One region of the Streptomyces sp. iso_384 genome, then DNA from elsewhere that is predicted to be linked to it. Evidence: predicted binding sites of a transcription regulator. Region 1 holds the regulator's gene; each other region holds the start of a gene.
What was found. The regulator HrcA, encoded in region 1, represses chaperone genes, less so after heat shock. The targets are predictions, from matches to a motif close to TTNGCACTCNGNNNNNCNGAGTGCNAA.

Region 1 (7,738 bases):
TCCGCTGCTGGGCAGCGTGCTCTCCGAGGGGGCCGGCTATCCGGTGATGGGGCTGATCCTGGGGGCGGCCACCCTGCTGGTCGCCGCGCCGGTGACGGCCGTGGCGCTGCACACCGGCGGCCGTCCGCTGGTGTCCGGTTCGGTGCGCCGCCGTGGTGGCGCCCCGGCCGCCCTGCTCGCCGCCACCACCGGCGGCGGCCTGTCCGGCGCGGTGCCGAAGCTCGGTTCGCCAGAGCAGGCCGTCACGGAGCTGCGCGTACCGGCCCTGCGGCGCAGGCGGCTGGTGCGCAGCGCGATCCGGACGGCCGGTCCCGACGGTGGCTCCGGTCAGTCGAACGCGTACGCCTCGACCTCGGACAGATAGCGCGCCCGGCGCTCCTCGTCGTGGTCGAGGAAGGCCGCCTCGAAGGAGTTGCGGGCCAGGGTGCGCAGTTGCTCCGGTTCCAGGGCGAGCGCGTCCCGTACGGCGTCGAAGTTGTCCCCGGCGTACCCGCCGAAGTAGGCGGGGTCGTCGGAGTTGACCGTGCAGAGCAGCCCCGCCGCCATCATGCGCGGCAGCGGATGGTCGGCGAGCTTGTCCACCGTGCGCAGCCGGACGTTGGAGAGCGGGCAGAGCGTGAGCGGCACCCGGTCGGCGACCAGCCGGGCCACCAGCTCCGGGTCCTCCAGGCAGCGCAGCCCGTGGTCGACGCGCTCGACGCCGAGGATGTCCAGGGCCTCCCGGATGTACTCCGGCGGGCCCTCCTCCCCCGCGTGGGCCACCTTGCGCAGGCCGAGGGCGGCGGCCTCCTCGTACACCGCGCGGAACTTGGCGGGCGGGTGGCCGACCTCGGCGGAGTCCAGGCCGATCGCGCTGATCCGGTGCAGATAGGGCTTGGCCGCGTCCAGGGTGCCGAGGGCCGATTCGGCGGACAGGTCGCGCAGGAAGCACATGATCAGCTGGGTGGAGACGCCGTGGGTCTCCTCGCTGCGCTCCAGCGCCCGGCCGAGGCCTTCGACCACCGTGCCGATCGCGACGCCCCGGGCGGTGTGGGCCTGCGGGTCGAAGAAGATCTCGGCGTGCCGCACACCCTGGGCGGCGGCGCGGGCGAGGTAGGCGTCGACGAGTTCGGCGAAGTCCTCCTCGGTGCGCAGGACGGCCATCAGCGCGTAGTAGAGGTCGAGGAAGGACTGGAGGTCCTCGAACTCGTAGGCGGCACGCAGTTCGTCGGTGGTGGCGTACGGCAGGGTCACTCCGTTGCGCTCCGCGAGCGCGAAGGCCAGCTCGGGTTCGAGGGTGCCTTCGATGTGGAGGTGGAGTTCTGCCTTGGGGAGGTGCACGGTGTCTCGCAAACGGGGGTGGGGGTGGTGGATCAGGCGTGGTGCCGGGTGGGCAGGGGGACGCGGATCAGGTCCTGGGCGACGGTGAGTTCGCCGTCGAATCCGGCGGCGCGGGCCTGGGCCTCGAAGCGTTCCGGGTCGTTGTAGCGCTGGGAGAAGTGGGTCAGCACCAGGTGGCGCACGCCCGCCTCCTTCGCCACCCGGCCGGCCTGTCCGGCGGTCAGGTGCCCGTGGTCGACGGCCAGCTTCTCGTCCTCGTCGAGGAAGGTCGACTCGATGACGAGCATGTCGCAGCCTTCGGCCAGCGCGTACACCCCGTCGCAGAGCCGGGTGTCCATGACGAACGCGAACCGCTGTCCGCGCCGGTGTTCGGAGACCTGCTCCAGAGTGATGCCGCGAAAAGCTCCTTCGCGCTGCAGGCGGCCGACGTCCGGTCCGGCGATGCCGTGCTCCTTGAGGAGGGCGGGCAGCATGCGCCGGGTGTCGGGCTCGGTGAGGCGGTAGCCGTACGACTCGACGGGGTGCGAGAGCCGGTGGCTGTCCAGGGTGTACGCGGAGGCGGTGGCGAGGACGCCGCCGGCTCCGGCGACCGGGGCCTGGGTCAGCTGGACGGTCTCGCGGTAGGCCGTGGCGTACCGCAGCCGGTCGAAGAAGTGCTGCCCGCTCGCCGGGTAGTGCGCGGTCACCGGGTGCGGCACCTGGTCGAGGTTGATCCGCTGGATCACCCCGGCGAGCCCGAGGGAGTGGTCGCCGTGGAAGTGGGTGATACAGATCCGGTCGATGTCGTGCGCGGCGACCCCGGCCCGCAGCATCTGGCGCTGGGTGCCCTCGCCGGGGTCGAAGAGGATGCCCTCGCCGTCCCAGCGCAGCAGACAGCCGTTGTGGTTGCGGTGCCGGGTGGGGACCTGGCTGGCGGTGCCGAGCACCACCAACTCGCGTACGGACATGGGGAGAGGCTCCTGCCGGGAGGGTGCTATCCGGGCGGCCACTGGAGGCCGCGGCCGCCCAGGACGTGGGCGTGCGCGTGGAAGACCGTCTGGCCGGCGCCGGAGCCCGTGTTGAGGATGATCCGGTAGCCGGTGGAGTCGACCTTCTCGTCGGCGGCGACCGCTCCGGCCTCGGTCAGCACGTCCGCGGCGATTCCCGGTTCGGCGGCGGCGAGGGAGGCGGCGTCCGGGTAGTGGACCTTGGGGATGACCAGGACGTGGGTCGGGGCCTGCGGGTTGATGTCGCGGAAGGCGACGGTGGTCTCGCTCTCGCGGACGATGGTCGCCGGAATCTCTCCCGAAACGATCTTGCAGAACAGGCAGTCGGTCTGCGGCTCTCCCGCCATGGCCGGGCCTCCTCGTTCGCTGGTGATCCGTGGTGATCAGTACAGGGGCATGCTATCGCCGGGCCCCGTTCATCCCCAGCGCCCCGTGCGTCCCAGCAGCAGTGCGGTCGCGGCGGTCCCGGCGGTGGAGGTGCGCAGCACGCTGCGGCCGAGGCGGTAGGGGCGGGCGCCCGCCTCGGCGAAGGCGGCCAGTTCCTGCGGGGAGACGCCGCCCTCGGGGCCGACGACGAGCACGATCGTGCCGGTGGCGGGGAGTTCGGCGGTGGCGAGCGGGGTGCTGTCGTGGTCGCGGTCCTCGTGGAGGACCCCGGCGAAGTCGGCGTCGGCGAGCAGGGTGGCGACCTGCTTGGTCGTCATGGCGTCGGCCACCTCGGGGAAGCGCACCCGGCGGGACTGCTTGCCCGCCTCGCGTGCCGTGCTGCGCCACTTCGTCAGGGCCTTGGCGCCCCGGTCGCCCTTCCACTGGGTGATGCAGCGGGCCGCCTGCCAGGGCACGATCGCGTCGACGCCGGTCTCGGTCATCGTCTCGACGGCCAGCTCGCCCCGGTCGCCCTTGGGGAGCGCCTGGACGACGGTGATCCGGGGCGTGGGCTCCGGCTCCTCCTGGACGCCCGCGTGGAGCGTGACGGTGAGGCGGTCCTTGCCCTCGACGGTGAGGACGACGCCGTCCGCCCAGTGGCCGAGGCCGTCGGTGAGGACGACGTCCTCGCCCGGCTGGAGCCGCTTGACGGAGACGGCATGCCGTCCTTCGGGGCCGTCCAGGACGGACTCCGGTCCGGTGGGCATCCGTTCGACGACGAAGACCGGTGCGGTCACCGGGGGCTCCTCATGCTCAGGGCCGCCCGGGCGGCCTCCAGTTCGGCGGCGAGCAGTTCGATCAGCTCGCCGGCGGGCAGTTCGCGGGCCATCCGGTGGCCCTGTCCGGCCCACAGCGCCATGCCCTGGGCGTCGCCGGCCTTGGCTGCGGCCTGGCGCAGCCCGCTGGTGACGTAGTGGACCTGGGGGTAGGCGGCGGGGGCGTACGGGCCGTGTTCGCGGACGAAGCGGTTGACCAGGCCGCGGGCGGGCCGCCCGGAGAAGGCGCGGGTCAGCTCGGTGCGGACGAACAGCGGGTTGGTGAGGGCCTGCTTGTGCAGCGGGTGCGCGCCGGACTCGGGGCAGATCAGGAAGGCGGTGCCGAGCTGGGCGGCGTCCGCGCCGGCCGCGAGGGCGGCGGCGATCTGGGAGCCGCGCATCAGGCCGCCGGTGGCGACGATCGGGATCTGCACGGTCTCGCGGACCTGGGCGAGGAGGGAGAGCAGTCCGGTGCCGGTCTGGTAGAGCTGCGGGTCGTCGCGGTGGGTGGACTGGTGGCCGCCCGCTTCGACGCCCTGGACGCAGACGGTGTCGGCGCCCGCCCACTGGGCGCTCTGGGCCTCCTCGGCCGAGGTGACCGTGACGACGGTGTGCGTACCCGCGCGGGCGAAGGCGTCGAGGGTGTCGCGGGTGGGGCAGCCGAAGGTGAAGGAGACCACCGGGACCGGGTCCTCCAGGAGGATCGCGACCTTGGCCTCGTAGCCGTCGTCGCCGCTGCTGTCCGGGTCGCCGAGCGGGGTCTCGTACCAGGCGGCCTCGCCGGCGAGCTGGTGGCGGTAGACCTCGACGGCGCTGGGGTCGGCGAGGGCGGGCTGCGGCATGAAGAGGTTGACGCCGAACGGTCCGCCGGTGAGCCGGCGCAGCTGTTTGATCTCGTTGTACATCCCGTCCGCCGTCTTGTATCCGGCGGCCAGGAATCCGAGCCCGCCGGCTTCGGCGACGGCGGCGGCGAGCTGGGGTCCGGACGCGCCGCCCGCCATGGGGGCCTGCACGATCGGATACCGGCAGAGATCGGTCAACTCGGAGGACATGACCGCATCGTGCCATGTGCCCGCGCACGGGGCCGAATCAGCCAGCCGACAGCTTGACCGGTTCTCCCGCCATACGCCGCACCGCCCGCCGGTCGGGAACCGGCGGGCGGTGCGGTGAAAGGCAGAAAGCGGTTCAGCGGCCGTTGAACGCGTCCTTCAGACGGGAGAAGAGGCCCTGCTGACCTGGCTGGAATTGACCCAAGGGCCGTTCCTCGCCGCGGAGCTTGGAGAGCTCCCGCAGCAGCCGTTCCTGCTCGGGGTCGAGCTTGGAGGGGGTCATCACCTCGACGTGCACGATCAGGTCGCCCCGGCCGCCGCCGCGCAGATGTGTGATCCCGCGCCCGTGCAGCGGCACGGACTGGCCGGACTGGGTGCCGGGCCGGATGTCGATCTCCTCCAGACCGTCCAGCGTCTCCAGCGGGCACTTGGTGCCCAGGGCCGCGGCCGTCATGGGGATGGTGACCGTGCAGTGCAGATCGTCGCCGCGCCGCTGGAAGACGGCGTGCGGCAGCTCGTGGATCTCCACGTACAGGTCGCCGGGCGGGCCGCCGCCGGGGCCGACCTCGCCCTCTCCGGCGAGCTGGATACGGGTGCCGTTGTCGACGCCCGCCGGGATCTTGACCGTGAGCGTGCGCCGCGAGCGGATGCGGCCGTCGCCGGCGCACTCCGGGCAGGGGGTGGGCACGACGGTGCCGAAGCCCTGGCACTGCGGGCAGGGCCGCGAGGTCATGACCTGGCCCAGGAAGGACCGGGTGACCTGCGAGACCTCACCGCGGCCGCGACACATGTCACAGGTCTGGGCGGAGGTGCCGGGGGCCGCGCCCTCGCCGCTGCAGGTGTTGCAGACGACGGCCGTGTCGACCTGGATGTCCTTGGTGGTGCCGAAGGCCGCCTCGTTGAGGTCGATCTCCAGCCGGATCATGGCGTCCTGGCCGCGCCGGGTACGCGAGCGGGGCCCGCGCTGTGCGGCGTTGCCGAAGAACGCGTCCATGATGTCGGAGAAGTTGCCGAAGCCGCCGGCTCCGAAACCGCCCGCGCCACCGCCGCCTCCGCCGTTCGCGGAGAGCGGGTCGCCACCGAGGTCGTAGACCTGCTTCTTCTGCGGGTCCGAGAGCACCTCGTAAGCGGCGTTGATCTCCTTGAACCGCTCCTGGGTCTTCGGGTCCGGGTTGACATCCGGGTGCAGCTCGCGGGCGAGCCGACGGAATGCCTTCTTGATCTCGTCCTGAGACGCGTCGCGGCGCACGCCGAGTACGGCGTAGTAGTCCGTGGCCACTTACGACTCCGCCAGGATCTGTCCGACGTAACGTGCCACTGCGCGTACCGCTCCCATCGTTCCGGGGTAGTCCATGCGGGTCGGTCCGACCACGCCGAGTTTGGCGACTGCCTCGTCGCCCGAACCGTAGCCGACCGCGACGACGGACGTGGAGTTGAGCCCCTCGTGGGCGTTCTCGTGCCCGATCCGTACGGTCATGCCGGAGTCCGTGGCCTCACCGAGCAGCTTCAGCAGGACGACCTGTTCCTCCAGTGCTTCCAGCACCGGCCGGATCATCACCGGGAAGTCGTGTCCGAAGCGGGTGAGGTTGGAGGTGCCGCCGATCATCAGCCGCTCCTCCGTCTCCTCGACCAGGGTTTCGAGGAGGGTGGAAAGGACGGTGGAGACCGTCCCCCGGTCCTCGCTGTCGAAGGATTCCGGCAGTTCCTGCACCAAGCGCGGGACATCCGCGAAGCGGCGTCCGACGACCCGGCTGTTGAGCCGGGCCCGCAGATCCGCGAGCGATGCCTCGCCGAACGGCGCAGGGCAGTCGATCATACGCTGTTCGACCCGGCCGGTGTCCGTGATCAGGACGAGCATCAGCCGGGCGGGGGCCAGCGAGAGCAGCTCCACGTGCCGCACCGTCGAGCGGGTCAGCGAGGGGTACTGCACGACGGCGACCTGCCGGGTCAGCTGCGCGAGCAGCCGCACCGTCCGGCCGACCACGTCGTCGAGGTCGACCGCGCCGTCGAGGAAGTTCTGGATGGCCCGGCGCTCGGGCGAGGAGAGCGGCTTGACGCCCGCGAGCTTGTCGACGAAGAGGCGGTACCCCTTGTCGGTGGGGATGCGCCCCGCGCTCGTGTGCGGCTGGGCGATGAAACCCTCGTCCTCCAGCACCGCCATGTCGTTGCGGACGGTGGCCGGGGAGACTCCCAGCCGGTGCCGCTCGGTGAGCGCCTTGGAGCCGACGGGCTCCTCGGTGCCGACATAGTCCTGGACGATGGCGCGCAGCACTTCGAGTCTGCGTTCGCTGAGCATCGCGCACACCTCCAGCTGTGTTTCTCCGGATCTCTCCGGTGTCCGGCTGGCACTCGGTACGTACGAGTGCCAGCGATCCCGTCGTCAGTGTACGGGGGTGGGGTGGGGCCGGGGCAAGGGCGACCGGCCACGCTCCCACGAGACCGCGCAGGTCGTTGCCGATAGCGTCCTGGTATGGACGTCGCTTGGGAAGACTTCGGCTGGGAGCGGTTGGGCAACGGTATCGGCAGGCGGCGGCTGCCCGGCTGGGACGCCACCGCCGGGCTGGTCGCCGGGCCGGACGGGGTGCTGCTGTACGACACGGGCGCGACCCTGCGCGAGGGCGTGGAGCTGCGCCGGCAGGCGGAGGCGCTGCTGGGGCGGAGGGTGACGCATATCGCACTGAGCCACCCGCACTTCGATCATGTCCTGGGCGCCGCCGCGTTCGCCGGGGCGCAGGTGTACGGGGCGGTGGGCGTCGGGGCGCTGCTGCGGGACGGGGCGGAGCAGCTGTGCGCCTCGGCGGTGCGCCACGGGGTCACGGAGGACGAGGCGGCCCGGTCGGCGGACACGCTGGTGGTCCCGCACCACGAGGTGTGCGGCGACTGGACGCTCGACCTGGGCGGCGGCCGTCAGGTGCTGCTGGCGAACGTGGGCCCGGGGCACAGCGGCCATGACCTCGCGGTGCTGGTGCCCGGCGCGGACGGCGGGCCTCCGGTGGTGTTCTGCGGTGATCTGGTGGAGGAGTCGGGCGAGCCGCAGGCGGGCTCGGACGCGATCACCTCGCGCTGGCCGGCCGCGCTGGAGCGGCTGCTGGCGCTGGGCGGCGAGGACGCGCTGTACGTACCGGGGCACGGGGCCGTGGTGGACGCGGCCTTCGTCCGGGCGCAGCGGGCATCGCTGGCGGAGCGGTTCGCGGTGGCGTGA
Region 2 (7,738 bases), 5.7 Mb from region 1:
GCGTGCAGGCCGCGCACGATGTTCTTGGACAGCTCGGTGCGGTCCACCCGGACGATGGTCTTCCTGTCCTCGCCCACCTGCTCCCGCAGGGCCGCCATCCGCTCGTCCACGTCCGCCTCGTGCGAGCGGCGGCGCAGGAAGTCCGCGTCGGCCCCCAGCCCGTGCACCCCGATCCTGGTCCGGCCCGTGCCGCCGAGGATCTCCGTACAGCAGCCGATGAACGCGTCCGCCCAGCGCCGGGTCAGGAACGCGGCCCGGTCCGCGCCGAGGATGCCGCGCAGCAGCTGTTCCGCGATGTCGTCGGGCAGCAGCCGGAAGTAGTCCACCGGGGCCCACGGGGTGTGCGAGAAGTGGCCGATCCTCAGGTCCGGGCGCAGCTCGCGGAGCATGCCGGGGACCAGGGCCAGGTGGTAGTCCTGGACCAGGACCGCCGCCCCCGGCCCCGCCTCCTGGGCCAGCGCCTCGGCGAAGGCCCGGTTGTACGTCTCGTACGCCGCCCACTGCCGCCGGAACTCCGTGTCGAAGACCGGCTCGACGGGGGTCTGGTACAGCAGGTGGTGGACGAACCACAGCACCGAGTTCGCGATGCCGTTGTACGCGTCGGCGTGCACCTCGGCGTCGATGTCGAGCATCCGGACGCCCTCCTCGCCGACTCCGCGGCGCACCGCCTCGCGGTCCCCGTCGCCGAGGGCCGCGCAGACCCACAGCTTGTCGTCGACGGCGCTCAGCCCGGAGACGAGACCGCCGCCGCCGCGCTTGGAGTCCAGCGTCCCGTCCTCGCCGAGCGTGTACGTGATCGGGCCGCGGTTGGACGCGACGAGAACCTGGGCATTCGAGGAAGACGTGTGCTCGGAGACCATGTAGCGGAACCTAGCCCGTTCGGGAAGCCGTCAAACGCCTCGGAGGGGCACGCGCCCCACCCGCTCACGCCGCGTGGCGCTCCGCGTACTCCGCGATCTCCCGCATCGGCGGCCGCTCCTCCGTGTCCACCGCATGGGTGCGCGGCACGAAACCGTCCTCGCCGCGCTCGAACTGGGTCAGCGCGGGCCGCACCAGATGGCCCCGGGAGAGCCGCAGCTGCGCCGTGCGGTAGATCGCCGCCGCCATCCGGCCCAGCGCCTGCCCGTCCTGGTGGCGGTGGATGCGCACGCCGACGTCGACCTGGCCCAGCGCGTCCAGGCCCACCGTGTGCAGCGCGTCGACCAGCAGGCCCAGCTCCACTCCGTAACCGACCGGGAACGGCAGTCGCTCCAGCAGGGACCGCCGCACCGCGTACTCGCCGCCCAGCGGCTGTACGAATCCGGCCAGCTGCGGCCAGTGCAGATTGAGCAGCGGGCGTGCCACCAGTTCGGTGACGCGACCGCCCTGCCCCGCGCTGTCGCCGAGCGGGCGGTCGTACATCGCCTTGACGAACTGGACGGCCGGATCGGTGAGCAGCGGCCCGACCGTGCCCGAGACGAAGTCCGCCGAGAAGTCCTTGAGGTCGGCGTCGACGAAGCAGACGATCTCGCCGCTGGTCACCAGGAGCGACCGCCACAGCACCTCGCCCTTGCCGGGCAGGGGCGGGATCCGGGGCAGGATCGCGTCCCGGTGGACCACCCGGGCGCCCGCCGCCCGCGCCACGGCGGCGGTGGCGTCGGTGGAGCCGGAGTCGATCACCACGAGTTCGTCGACCAGCCGGACCTTCTCCATCAGCTCCCGGCGGATCGTCGCCACGATCGTGCCGACCGTGGCCTCCTCGTTCAGCGCGGGCAGCACGACGCTCACCGACGTGACGCGCGGATCGGCGTTCCGGGCGTCGGTGAGCCGGTTCAGCGGGCGGTCGCCGGACGACCAGGAACGCCTGGTCAGCCAGCGTTCCACCTCTTCGAGCACGGTCGGCACTCCCTGTGTGTGATCCATCTCGCGGTTCGGACGACTATCTCAACGGTCCGATGCTTCGGTTACAGTCTTGAACAACGCGTATGGCCGTCGCATGTCGGGGTCGGACCGCACATAAACGCCTGGATCGAAGATCCAGCGCCATAGAGCTCATCCAGAGGGACTGAGGGAACGGCCCGTTGAAGTCCCGGCAACCCTCCTGCCGACCGCGAGGTCACGGTGGGGAAGGTGCCAATTCCGTCTTGTGGCGAAATGCGTCGCAAGGAAGATGAGGAGAAAGGGCCTCCGCCATCATGGCTGTTCAGACCGTTGCAGGTACTGCCACCACCGCCCCCGTGGACCTCGGTCCCGCCGCGGCGCTTTCCTGCCGCGAGTGCGGCGAGCGTTTCGAGCTCGGCCCGCTTTTCGCCTGTGCGTCCTGTTTCGGACCGCTGGAAGTGGCCTACGACCTGCCCACCGGCTCCCCGGAGGAGCTGCGGAAGCGCATCGAGGCCGGTCCGAACAACATCTGGCGCTACGCACCGCTGCTGCCGGTGCCCTCCGACGTCGCGGAGAAGCCCAACATCAACCCCGGCTTCACCAAGCTGGTCAAGGCCGACAACCTCGCCCGTGAGCTGGGCGTCACCGGCGGCCTGTACGTGAAGGACGACTCCGGCAACCCGACGCACTCCTTCAAGGACCGCGTCGTCGCGATCGCCGTCGAGGCCGCCCGCGCCTTCGGCTTCACCACCCTCTCCTGCTCCTCCACGGGCAACCTGGCCGGAGCCGTCGGCGCCGCCGCCGCCCGTGCCGGACTGCGCTCCTGCGTGTTCATCCCGCACGACCTGGAGCAGGGCAAGGTCGTCATGGCCGCGGTGTACGGCGGTGAACTGGTCGGCATCGAGGGCAACTACGACGACGTCAACCGCTTCTGCTCCGAGCTCATCGGCGACCCGCTCGGCGAGGGCTGGGGCTTCGTCAACGTCAACCTCCGCCCGTACTACGGCGAGGGTTCCAAGACGCTGGCGTACGAGATCTGCGAGCAGCTCGGCTGGCGGCTGCCCGACCAGATCGTCATCCCGATCGCGTCCGGCTCCCAGCTCACGAAGATCGACAAGGGGCTCCAGGAGCTGATCAAGCTCGGCCTCGTCGAGGACAAGCCGTACAAGATCTTCGGCGCCCAGGCCGAGGGCTGCTCCCCGGTCTCCGCCGCCTTCAAGGCCGGTCACGACGTCGTACGGCCCCAGAAGCCGAACACCATCGCCAAGTCGCTGGCCATCGGCAACCCGGCCGACGGCCCGTACGTCCTGGACATCGCCCGCCGCACCGGCGGCGCGGTGGAGGACGTGAACGACGAGCAGGTCGTCGACGCGATCAAGCTGCTGGCGCGCACCGAGGGCATCTTCGGCGAGACGGCGGGCGGGGTGACGCTCGGTGTGACGAAGAAGCTGATCGAGGCCGGCGTCATCGACCCGACGCTCACCACGGTCGTCCTGAACACCGGCGACGGGCTCAAGACGCTCGACGCGGTCTCCGCGACCTCGCAGGCCACGGCGACCATCAAGCCGAGCCTGGACGCGTTCCGCGCCGCGGGCCTCGCCTCCGCCTGACCACCCCAGACCGCAGGAAGAGAAGGGCATCCACCATGAGCGTCAAGGTCCGCATCCCCACCATCCTCCGCACGTACACGGGCGGCCAGGCCGAGGTCCCGGCGGAGGGCGCGAAGCTCTCCGAGGTCATCGAGTCCCTGGAGAAGGACCACCCGGGCATCGCCGCCCGCGTCCTGGACGACCAGGGCAAGCTGCGCCGCTTCGTGAACGTGTACGTCAACGACGACGACGTGCGCTTCGAGGGCGGACTGGACGCGGCCACGCCGGACGGCGCGGGCGTCTCGATCATCCCCGCGGTCGCCGGCGGCTGCTGAACCGCCCCGGGCCGTCCCACGGCGGCCCCCACCGCACCTCTGTGTGACCACGATTGCCCCCTCCGCGAGAGAAGCGGAGGGGGCAATTCTGCATGGTTGAGCACGGTACAGTTGGGGAAGCCCCATCCGCTGCCCGTGCCGCCCGCATATGAGAATGCGCCCGGCCCCGATAAGAAGCAGCCAAAGTGCGTGAACCTCTTGTGGCATAAGTGCCCTTTGCCTGGCCCGACTTGCCCGTAAATCTCAGCAAACCCGCATATTCGCGTGTTCTCCCGCGCCCAGAATTCTCGTCCGATTGACCTGTTGCAGAGGGCAGTTGGGCGGATACATTCGGCCGCGGTCGACGCGCTGCGGCGCCGCACACCCTCTCCTGTCGGAGGGTGAGTTCCGACCCGGGTCCGCGAAGTGCGGTCCCGTGCAAGGGCCAGTAATAGGGGAGTTAGGCATGGCTCAGGGCACCGTCAAGTGGTTCAACGCGGAGAAGGGGTACGGCTTCATCGCGGTCGACGGTGGTGCGGATGTTTTCGTCCACTACAGCGCGATCCAGATGGACGGGTACCGCACCCTCGAAGAGGGTCAGCGAGTTGAATTCGAGATCTCGCAGGGCCAGAAGGGGCCCCAGGCCGACATGGTCAAGCTCGCCGTCGGCTGAGCTCGGCGCGGTCGTCCGACGACACCACTCACGCACGTAGGGCCCGAACCCCGGATCAGGGGATCGGGCCCTACGCGCGTCCGGCGACCCGGTCCGGCGACCCGGTCGCCGGGGGCGCGCCGCCGTCCGCATCCGACGTCGCCGCCGTCCGCATCCGACGCCGCCGATGTCCACATCCGACGCCGCCGATGTCCACATCCGACGAGGGACGCTTGCACTCGCAGGGGTCGAGTGCTAATCATTGGCGTTAGCACTCTCCAGGTGAGAGTGACAGAAACTTGGACCGGGCCGGTGAGGCCCGCAGGCGCGGTGGGGCAAGGAACCACCACGCACGCAGGCCGTCCGTCGCGGGCGCCTCTCGGTCCGGAGAAATCCACCCCTGTCCGGGAGGACCACTTCACATGGCCAAGATCATCGCGTTCGACGAGGAGGCACGGCGCGGTCTCGAGCGCGGGATGAACCAGCTCGCCGACGCCGTCAAGGTCACCCTCGGCCCCAAGGGCCGTAACGTCGTCCTCGAGAAGAAGTGGGGCGCGCCCACGATCACCAACGATGGTGTTTCCATCGCCAAGGAGATCGAGCTCGAGGACCCGTACGAGAAGATCGGTGCGGAGCTGGTCAAGGAGGTCGCCAAGAAGACGGACGACGTCGCCGGCGACGGTACGACCACCGCCACCGTTCTGGCTCAGGCTCTCGTCCGCGAGGGTCTGCGCAACGTCGCCGCAGGCGCCAACCCGATGGCCCTCAAGCGCGGCATCGAGAAGGCCGTCGAGGCCGTCTCCGCCGCTCTGCTGGAGCAGGCCAAGGACGTGGAGACCAAGGAGCAGATCGCTTCGACCGCCTCCATCTCCGCCGCCGACACCGAGATCGGCGCCAAGATCGCCGAGGCGATGGACAAGGTCGGCAAGGAAGGCGTCATCACCGTCGAGGAGTCCCAGACCTTCGGTCTGGAGCTGGAGCTCACCGAGGGTATGCGCTTCGACAAGGGCTACATCTCGGCGTACTTCGCCACCGACATGGAGCGTATGGAGGCGTCGCTCGACGACCCGTACATCCTGATCGTCAACTCGAAGATCGGCAGCGTCAAGGACCTGATCCCGCTGCTGGAGAAGGTCATGCAGTCGGGCAAGCCCCTGCTGATCATCGCCGAGGACGTCGAGGGCGAGGCGCTCTCCACCCTGGTCGTCAACAAGATCAAGGGCACGTTCAAGTCCGTCGCCGTCAAGGCCCCGGGCTTCGGCGACCGCCGCAAGGCCATGCTCGCGGACATCGCCATCCTCACCGGTGGCACCGTGATCTCCGAGGAGGTCGGTCTCAAGCTGGAGAACGCCGGCCTGGACCTGCTCGGCCGCGCCCGCAAGGTCGTCATCACCAAGGACGAGACCACGATCGTCGACGGTGCCGGTGACAGCGACCAGGTTCAGGGTCGCGTCAACCAGATCCGTGCCGAGATCGAGAACTCCGACTCGGACTACGACCGCGAGAAGCTCCAGGAGCGCCTCGCGAAGCTGGCCGGCGGCGTGGCCGTCATCAAGGCCGGCGCCGCCACCGAGGTGGAGCTCAAGGAGCGCAAGCACCGCATCGAGGACGCGGTGCGCAACGCCAAGGCCGCCGTCGAGGAGGGCATCGTCGCCGGTGGTGGCGTGGCTCTGCTCCAGGCCTCGGCCGTCTTCGAGAAGCTCGACCTCACGGGCGACGAGGCGACCGGCGCCAACGCCGTGAAGCTCGCGCTGGAGGCCCCGCTCAAGCAGATCGCCGTCAACGGTGGTCTCGAGGGTGGCGTCGTCGTGGAGAAGGTCCGCAACCTGCCGATCGGCCACGGCCTCAACGCCGCGACCGGCGAGTACGTCGACATGATCGCCGAGGGCATTCTCGACCCGGCGAAGGTCACGCGCTCCGCCCTGCAGAACGCCGCGTCCATCGCCGCGCTCTTCCTCACCACCGAGGCCGTCATCGCCGACAAGCCCGAGAAGGCCGGCACGGCCGCTCCGGGCGGCATGCCGGGCGGTGACATGGACTTCTGATCAGCCACGGAGGCTCCGGCCTCCCCGCCTGATCGAAGTTCCGCGTACGTCCCCGTACGTGCGCAGTACGTCCCACAGGGGCGGCATCTCCTTCACGGAGGTGCCGCCCCTGTGGCGTTTCCGGCCGCGCTGGAAGAATGCGCCGGGGGTCGGGGGCCGGTGGACCGGTCGCCGCGAGAACGGGGGACGGGGACGGGATGACCAGGGACTGGAAGGGGGCCTCGTTCGTGCTGGGCGGGGCCGTGCTGTTCGTGCTGGGGCTGTGCGTCGTGGTGACCGGGACGGGGCTCTCCGGCGCCCTCGGCATGCGGGTCGAGACCTTCGGCCGGATCGGCTGCCACGACACGCGTACGAAGAAGGGGCAGACCGTCCGGCACTGCTTCGGCGAGAGCCCGGCCCAGCAGCGCGCCAACGACGCGGAGCGCAAGAGGGTGGCCCTGGAGTCGCTGCGCGCCCATGTGGACGGCACGCCCGAGCCGGCGGATATCCAGCGCGTCAGGATCCTCTTCGCCGACCACGACGGTCGCAACGACCCCGAGACCATCACCGCGGCCCAGGTGTTCGACGGCGGACGGTGGTACGCCCACTCCTCGACGGTCGTCGGCTACGGAATGATCCCGCTGCTGCTGGGGGCGGGAGCGGCGGCCTGGGGCGGCTACCGGCTGCGCAGCCGGTAGGCGTGTGGCCGAATGCGTACTTGTAGCGCCCGGTGCCGTACCGCACCGCGGGTTCACCCGGTTTCGGCGATGTCGGTGGCGCGCCGGCGACCGGTGAGGTAGGGCCGCCGCGCGGGCTGCCGGGCCCTCGCCCGCCGTGGTTCCTCCGTTCCGTCGGATGCCGCCGGCTCTCTTGGCAGCTCAGTGCCCGGTCGGGCCGTCGCGTACAGCCATTGGTCCAGTCCACTGCCTCGTCGCACCCCGGTGCTGTGCGACTGCACATGCCGACCGGTCGGTGCCCCGCGGTCCCGTGGAGAGGCCCGCAGCGGCCCTGCGCCCAGGCCTCGGCCCTCACGCTATCCAGCCAACTTCGCACGGTAAGTCGGAATCATGCGTACCGGATCGGCAGCGGGACATGATGGCTCTGGTGTTCACGTGGTGAACACCAGTCGCACGAATAACTTCAGTTATGCAGACGCAAGTTGGGCATAACGGTCGTCAACCGCACAGAAGGGAAGGTGTCATGAAGCAGCAGAAGAAGGCTTACGTGAAGCCGTCGCTGTTCAAGCAGGGCGACTTTTCGAAGAAGACCGCCGGTTACTTCTACGGCTCGTACAAGGAG
Region 3 (7,738 bases), 5.2 Mb from region 1:
TTCCTCTTCCAGTTCACCGCGATCTGGAACAACTTCTTCCTGCCGCTGGTGATGCTCTCGGACAAGGACCTCTACCCGCTGAGCCTGGGCCTCTACAACTGGCACAGCAACGCCAACGCCGACCCGGCCTTCTACCCGATGGTCGTGACCGGCTCGCTCCTCGCCGTCACGCCGCTGATCATCGCCTTCGTCCTGCTCCAGCGGCACTGGAAGGCGGGCCTGACCGCAGGGAGCCTGAAGTGACATCCACCCCCACCGCCCTCCTCGCCATGGGCCCCGGCATCGCGGACCGCCTCTTCACCCCCGTACGACGGGAGCGGCTCACCGCGCTCGTGGACACCGACCCGGCGCTCGTCGCGCACCGGCTGACCGACCCGGAACCCGAGGTGGCGGCCGCGCTCGCCGGGGCGGAGCTGCTCATCACCTGCTGGGGCGCGCCCCCGCTGACCGCCGGCGTCCTCGCCGCCGCGCCCCGGCTGCGGGCCATCGTCCACGCGGCGGGAAGCGTCAAGCACCACATCACCCCGGCCTGCTGGGAGCGGGGCATCCAGGTCACCTCGGCGGCCGGGGCCAACGCGCTGCCGGTCGCGGAGTACACGCTGGCCGCGATCCTGTTCGCCGGGAAGAACGTGCTGCCCGCCGCCCACCGCTACCGGCAGCTGCGCGCCCCGCACGACTGGCGGGCGGAGCTGGCGGGGCACGGCAACTACCGGCGGTGCGTGGGCATCGTGGGCGCCTCGCGGATCGGCCGCCGGGTGATCGAGCTGCTGCGCCCGTTCGATCTGGACGTGCTGCTCTTCGATCCGTACGTGGACGCGGGGGCGGCGGCGCGGCTCGGCGCGGCGAAGGCGGGCCTGGACGAGCTCTGTGCCCGTAGCAGGATCGTCTCGGTCCACGCGCCGGAACTGCCCGCGACCCGGCACCTGATCGGTGCCGCCCAGCTCGCGGCGATGGCGGACGGGACGACGCTGATCAACACCTCGCGCGGTTCGCTGATCGACGAGGAAGCGCTGCTGCCGGAGCTGGTGGCGGGGCGGCTGAACGCGGTGCTCGATGTGACGGAGCCGGAGGTTCCGCCGCCCGGATCGCCGCTGTACGACCTGCCGAACGTACTGCTGACACCGCATGTCGCGGGTTCGCTGGGCGACGAGATCCACCGGCTGGCGGACTGCGCGCTGGACGAGGTGGCGCGGTACGCGAGCGGGCTGCCGTTCGCGGACCCGGTCGCCCCGGACGACCTGGCGCGCAGGGCGTAGGGGCCAGGCCGCCCGGAACGCACCGAGGCCCGGTGCCCCCGCGACGGGGGTACCGGGCCTCGGCCGTACCGGAAGGTACGGGGCCGTACTAGTGGGAGTGGCCGTGGCCGCCGTGACCGGCGTCGGCCTCTTCCTCGGCCGGCTTCTCGACGACCAGGGTCTCGGTCGTGAGCAGCAGCGACGCGATGGACGCGGCGTTCTCCAGGGCGGAGCGGGTGACCTTGACCGGGTCGATGACGCCGGCCTTGACCAGGTCGCCGTACTCGCCGGTGGCGGCGTTGAAGCCCTGGCCCTTGTCGAGCTCGGAGACCTTGGAGGTGATGACGTAACCCTCCAGGCCGGCGTTCTCGGCGATCCAGCGCAGCGGCTCGACGGCGGCGCGGCGGACGACCGCGACACCGGTGGCCTCGTCGCCGGTCTTGCCGAGGTTGCCCTCCAGGACCTTCACGGCGTGGACGAGGGCGGAGCCACCGCCGGAGACGATGCCCTCCTCGACCGCGGCGCGGGTGGCGGAGATGGCGTCCTCGAGGCGGTGCTTCTTCTCCTTGAGCTCCACCTCGGTGGCGGCGCCGACGCGGATGACGCACACGCCGCCGGCCAGCTTCGCGAGGCGCTCCTGGAGCTTCTCGCGGTCCCAGTCGGAGTCCGTGGACTCGATCTCGGCCTTGATCTGGTTGACGCGGCCCTTGACGTCCTCGGTGTTGCCACCGCCGTCGACGATGGTCGTGTCGTCCTTGGAGACGGTGACGCGGCGGGCGGTGCCGAGCACGTCCAGACCGGCCTGGTCGAGCTTGAGGCCGACCTCCTCGGCGATGACGGTCGCACCGGTGAGGGTGGCGATGTCGCCGAGCATGGCCTTGCGGCGGTCGCCGAAGCCCGGGGCCTTCACCGCGACGGCGTTGAAGGTGCCGCGGATCTTGTTGACGACGAGGGTGGAGAGCGCCTCGCCCTCGACGTCCTCGGCGATGATCAGGAGCGGCTTGGAGGCGCCGGCCTGGATGACCTTCTCCAGGAGCGGCAGCAGCTCCTGGATGGAGCCGATCTTGCCCTGGTGGATCAGGATGTACGGGTCGTCGAGGACGGCCTCCATACGCTCCTGGTCGGACACCATGTACGGGGACAGGTAGCCCTTGTCGAAGGCCATGCCCTCGGTGAACTCCAGGTCCAGACCGAAGGTGTTGGACTCCTCGACGGTGATGACACCGTCCTTGCCGACCTTGTCCATCGCGTCCGCGATGAGCTCGCCGACCTGGGTGTCCTGCGCGGAGAGCGCGGCCACGGCGGCGATGTCGGACTTGTCGTCGATCGGGCGGGCCGTGGAGAGGAGCTCCTCGGACACGGCCTTGACGGCGGCGTCGATGCCCTTCTTCAGGGCGGCCGGGGAGGCGCCGGCGGCGACGTTGCGCAGACCCTCGCGGACGAGCGCCTGGGCCAGGACGGTCGCGGTGGTGGTGCCGTCACCCGCTACGTCGTTGGTCTTGGTCGCCACCTCCTTGACGAGCTGGGCACCGAGGTTCTCGTACGGGTCGTCGAGCTCGACCTCACGCGCGATGGTGACACCGTCGTTGGTGATGGTGGGAGCGCCGAACTTCTTGTCGATGACGACGTTGCGGCCCTTGGGGCCGATCGTCACCTTGACCGTGTCGGCAAGCTTGTTGACGCCGCGCTCAAGGGCGCGACGGGCGTCCTCGTCGAACTTCAGAATCTTCGCCATGGGCTGTATCCCTCTCAAAATGAACTGCGCCCCTCGCCGCCCGGCTAGTTATTTCGCAGGGGGCCAGGGGCGCAGAACACAAGCAAACGTGGGTGAATTACTTCTCGACGATCGCGAGGACGTCGCGGGCCGAGAGGACGAGGTACTCCTCGCCGCTGTACTTCACCTCGGTGCCGCCGTACTTGCTGTACAGGACGACGTCGCCGGTCTTGACGTCGAGCGGAAGCCGCTCGCCGTTCTCGAAGCGGCCCGGGCCCACGGCGAGGACGACGCCCTCCTGGGGCTTCTCCTTCGCGGTGTCCGGAATGACCAGGCCGGAAGCCGTGGTCTGCTCGGCGTCGAGCGGCTGGACCACAATGCGGTCCTCGAGCGGCTTGATCGCAACCTTGGAGCTGGTGGTCGACACGATCCGGTCTCCCCCTTCGGAGATCTCACGGGGTTTAACAGTCTGTGGGCGGCGACCAGACCGATCCGTCGTCGCGGGTGCCGGACCTGCCCTGTCGCGCAAAGGTGGTGCTGGCACTCTCCAGTGGGGAGTGCCAGACCCGAGACTATGACCGCGATTAGCACTCGGTCAAGCGGAGTGCCAATTCACCACCCTCGCGCCGTCTCGATCGAGGCTCGATCAGGGCTCCGTCGGGTCACCGTCCGGACAACGTGGGGACGGAGCGCGGTGTTCCGTACGACGGTGCGGAGATGACGCACTCCGAGAGCCGCCCGCCGGAACGCCCCGACGAGAAAGCCGCATCGCGACGGCGGGCGTCGGAGCCGGGCGGGTGCGCGGACCTGCTGATGGGCCTGCTGCTGGTGGTCGCGGAGGCGACAGCCGGGGCACTGCTGCTCATCGTGATCGCGGTGCGGACCCTGGCGCCGCCGCACGGCCCCTCCGAAGGCTTCGCCGACGCGTGGGGCCCGACCATCGCGCTCGCCGTTCCGGCCGTGATCCCCGCCGGCCTCGCCGTGAGCCTGCTGCGCAACCGGTGGCACTGGGCGGGCGGCATGCAGGTGCTCGTCGCGGCGGCCCTGTGCGCCGCCGCGCTCGCGTCGGCGGTGGAGCGGCGGCCGGACCCGTGGACGGACCGCGGCCCCGGCCCCACGACCGCACCGGCCCCCACCTACGTCTCCCCGCCCTGCCGCAGCGGCGGCGACAACGCCGCATGCGCGCACAGCGGAGGCTGAGCGCGCATGCGGGGCCGGAGTGCGGGGAAGGGCTCCGGTCAGACGTAGTCCTCCAGCTTCGCCACCGCGTACCCCTTGTCCGTGATGGTCTTCATGACCCGGCGGATCATGTCGGGCATCGAGCCCTTCCAGTCCCCCTTGCCCCGGAAGTGGGTGAGGACGATGTCGCCGGGGTGCAGGTCCCGGTCCCACTCGCGCCACTCCATGTGGTCGGGGAAGGCCTCGGAGGACCACAGCGGTACGGCGGTGATCCCGCAGGACTTGGCGATGACGAGGGTGTCGCGGTTGTAGTTGCCGTAGGGCGGGCGGAAGAGGGTGGGCCGCTTCCCGAAGTGCTTGAGGATCTTCTCCTGCTGGCCGCAGATCTCCCGCTTCTGCTCGGCGTAGGAGAGGCCGGGCAGATAGCGGTGGTTGAGGGTGTGGTTGCTGATGGTCACCCCGCGCTGCTGCATCTTCTTGAAGTAGCCGTAGTCGTCGTTGATGACGTAGTCGCTGAGGAACGCGCTGTACGGGATGTCGAGTTCGGTCATCATCCGCAGCAGCTCGGGGTCCTTCTCCGCCCCGTCGTCCATCGTCAGGAAGACGATCTTCTCCTTGGTGGGGACGGTGGTGAAGACGGGCGGCAGCCCCTTGTCGTCCCGGACCTCGAAGCCCTTGCGGGTGGTGATGACCGGCTTTGCCTTCGGCGGCTCGGGGGCCGCGAGCGGGGTCTTGGCGAGGCCCCACTTCCTCGCGGCGACGGCCCGTGCGGCCTGCTTCTTCCTGAGCGCCTCCGCGTAGGTGTCGAGGGCTCGCGCCGGCCCGGCCTGCGGGGCGGCCTCGCCCTGCTGGCCTGCGGCGGGTTTCGCGGGCCCGCCGGGGGCTCCCGTGCCGCTGCCGCCCGTCTCCGCCGCGCATCCGGAGGCGACGGCGGCGGCCAGCAGAGCCGCCAGCACGACGACGCCCGACCTGTGCCACTTCATGGCTGATTTTTCGTTTTGTCGTACTAGCTGCATGGCGCCGCATCCTGCCAGCCGTCGGCCCGTCTCCGGCCCCGACACCGCGAGCGGACCGGCGCCGTCCCCCGGCCGGCCCACACCCGTACACCGGCCACAATGGACCGGGTGAACGCATCGACCCCCGCCGCCCCGTCCGACGACCCCGCGCGCACCGCCTTCGCCGCGCTGCGCACCCCCGAGGGCGAGCAGCTGCTGGCCGGGCTGCGCGACCACGACCCCGCCGACGAGCTGGCCACCGCGACCCGGCTGCGCCGTACGCACCCGGCGGAGCTGGTGTCGGCGGCGCTCGGCCAGGCCCGGCTGCGGCAGCGGGCGGTGGCGAAGTTCGGGGCCGAGGACGCCCACCGGATGTACTTCACGCCCAACGGCGTCGAGCAGGCCACCCGCACCTCGGTCGCCGCCCACCGAGCCGCCCGGTTCGCCGGGCTCGGCGTGCGGAGCGTGGCCGACCTGTGCTGCGGCATCGGCGGCGACGCCATCGCGCTGGCCCGCGCCGGGATCTCCGTACTGGCCGTGGACCGCGACCCGCTGACCGCCGAGGTGGCCCGCGCCAACGCCGAGGCGCTCGGCCTCGCCGGGCTGATCGAGGTGCGGTGCGCCGATGTCACGGAGATCGACATCGCCCCGTACGACGCGGTCTTCGTGGACCCGGCCCGGCGCGGCGGCCGGGGCAGGATCTTCGATCCGGAGGCGTACTCACCGCCGCTGTCCTGGGCGACGGCCACCGCGCTGAAGGCTCCGAGGGCGGCGCTGAAGATCGCCCCGGGCATCCCGCACGAGGCGATCGGCCCGGAGGCGGAGGCCGAGTGGATCTCGGACGGCGGCGATGTGAAGGAGGCGGTGCTCTGGTACGGGGAGGGCTTCGCGCCCGGTGCGTTCCGGGCCACGCTGCTGCCCTCCGGGGCGACCCTGACCGCCCCGGCCCCGCTGCCCGCCCCGCCGGTGGGCCCGGTCGGGCGCTATCTGTACGAGCCGGACGGCGCGGTGATCCGGGCCCATCTGGTCGCCGACATCGTGGAGCGGTGCGGTGGGCGGCTGGTGGACGAGACGATCGCGTACGTCACGAGCGACGAGCCGTACTCCTCCCCGTACGTCGCCGGGTACGAGATCACCGACCGGCTGCCCTTCAACATGAAGAAGCTGAAGGCGCTGCTGCGGGAGCGGGAGGTCGGCGTACTGACCGTCAAGAAGCGCGGTTCGGCGGTCGAGCCGGAGGAGCTGCGCCGCCGGATGAAGCTGAGCGGACCGAACGCGGTGACGGTGTTCCTGACCCGGGTGGCGGGGGCTCCGACGATGCTGATCGGCCACCCGCTGGGGTGAGCCGGGCGGTTCGACCGCCGTCCGGCGGACCCACCCGGCCCGTCCGGCGTTCGAGGACGGAACCGTCGAGCACGTTCTCGGGTGCGGACAAGGGTCTCCCCTGCCACGGGGCCCGTAAGGGGCTCGCCCACCAGGCGAAGGGTTCCGTCCTCGAACGCCGGACGGGCTGGATCAGCGGTGGCCGGGCCCGCCGGTGCGGACAAAAGGCGGGCGCACGGGCCCGGACTCCGGCGCGGCCGACGGCCGTACGGTCCCGTCCCCGGTCCCCGCACCGCCCCCGGTACCGGCTCCGAGCCCGGCTCCGAGCCCGGTCCCCGTACCTCCTCCGCCCCCGGTTCCCATCAGGACGCCCACCACCCAGCGGCGGTGCGCCAGGGCCGTGACCGCGCCGATCAGCGCGGTCAGCCAGGCGACCATGCCGACGCCCATCATCAGGGCGACCAGCCCGTACGTGTCCCGGCCGGGCCGGGCGCTCGCGGGCCCGATGACGCACAGGGCCAGCCCCACCGCGCCCAGGGCGAACGACAGCAGCAGCCAGGTGAGGCTCGTCCCGGGCATCCGCAGCCGCCGGTCGCGCTCCGGGTCGCGCGCCAGCGCACCCCAGGCGGTGAGCAGCGTGCGGACCTTCCGGTCCCGGGAGACGCCGACGCAGAGGAAGACGACGGCCGGGATCAGGACCGCCGCGCCGATGACCAGGCTGACGGCGCCGCCGATGACACTGACGAAGTCGACCAGGTCGATCGCCTGCTCGAACATGACGATCCCGGTGCCCACCACGCCCCAGCCGATCGCGGCGAGCGCCGCCCACATCCACAGCAGCCCCAGCCGCCCCGGCCCCACGTGCATCGTCACCAGCTCGCCCAGGACCACCGCCCGGTCGGCGAGCATCGCCTCGCGGTCGGGCCAGGAGCGGATCTCGGCGGGCGGCGGAGGGGGTGGCAGCGGGGCACGGCGTGGCATGCGCAGAACACTACCGATGCGCCGCGGGTCACCACCGACGCGGTGCGGTCACCACCGACGCGGTGCGGGTCAGGCGTCGCGCAGGGCCTGGACGTCCAGCTTGCCCATGCCGAGCATGGCCTTGACGACACGTTGCGCCCGCTCCTTGTCCGGGCCGGTGACCAGCCGTTGCAGCTCGTTCGGGACGACCTGCCAGGAGACCCCGAACTTGTCCTTGACCCAGCCGCACGGTCCCTCCTCGCCGCCCTCCGAGAGCGCGGCCCAGAACCGGTCCACCTCGGCCTGGTCGGCGCAGTCGACGGAGAGCGAGA

Region 2: the regulator HrcA is predicted to act here: its motif matches at 4,648-4,674, upstream of groL (chaperonin GroEL).
Region 3: the regulator HrcA is predicted to act here: its motif matches at 3,534-3,560, upstream of groES (co-chaperone GroES).

What each region holds. Positions count from the first base shown of each region.
Region 1 covers NZ_JBWBTT010000001.1:1,705,779-1,713,516, reverse strand. The annotation lists gene AC0VY3_RS07540 (MFS transporter) at 1-364, shown strand, start outside; gene AC0VY3_RS07535 (adenosine deaminase) at 328-1,320, opposite strand; gene AC0VY3_RS07530 (ribonuclease Z) at 1,353-2,267, opposite strand; gene AC0VY3_RS07525 (histidine triad nucleotide-binding protein) at 2,294-2,653, opposite strand; gene AC0VY3_RS07520 (16S rRNA (uracil(1498)-N(3))-methyltransferase) at 2,723-3,469, opposite strand; gene AC0VY3_RS07515 (nitronate monooxygenase) at 3,466-4,539, opposite strand; gene dnaJ (molecular chaperone DnaJ) at 4,673-5,815, opposite strand; gene hrcA (heat-inducible transcriptional repressor HrcA) at 5,816-6,832, opposite strand; gene AC0VY3_RS07500 (MBL fold metallo-hydrolase) at 7,007-7,738, shown strand.
Region 2 covers NZ_JBWBTT010000001.1:7,377,866-7,385,603, reverse strand. The annotation lists gene AC0VY3_RS33215 (alpha,alpha-trehalose-phosphate synthase (UDP-forming)) at 1-860, opposite strand, end outside; gene AC0VY3_RS33210 (glucosyl-3-phosphoglycerate synthase) at 925-1,875, opposite strand; SAM riboswitch class I at 2,029-2,156, shown strand; gene thrC (threonine synthase) at 2,175-3,470, shown strand; gene AC0VY3_RS33200 (MoaD/ThiS family protein) at 3,506-3,784, shown strand; gene AC0VY3_RS33195 (cold-shock protein) at 4,230-4,436, shown strand; gene groL (chaperonin GroEL) at 4,838-6,460, shown strand; gene AC0VY3_RS33185 (hypothetical protein) at 6,658-7,137, shown strand; gene AC0VY3_RS33180 (keywimysin-related RiPP) at 7,640-7,738, shown strand, end outside.
Region 3 covers NZ_JBWBTT010000001.1:6,887,088-6,894,825, forward strand. The annotation lists gene AC0VY3_RS30750 (carbohydrate ABC transporter permease) at 1-243, shown strand, start outside; gene AC0VY3_RS30755 (hydroxyacid dehydrogenase) at 270-1,256, shown strand; gene groL (chaperonin GroEL) at 1,345-2,970, opposite strand; gene groES (co-chaperone GroES) at 3,068-3,376, opposite strand; gene AC0VY3_RS30770 (DUF6234 family protein) at 3,667-4,149, shown strand; gene AC0VY3_RS30775 (polysaccharide deacetylase family protein) at 4,188-5,111, opposite strand; gene AC0VY3_RS30780 (THUMP-like domain-containing protein) at 5,244-6,467, shown strand; gene AC0VY3_RS30785 (hypothetical protein) at 6,639-7,427, opposite strand; gene AC0VY3_RS30790 (VOC family protein) at 7,497-7,738, opposite strand, start outside.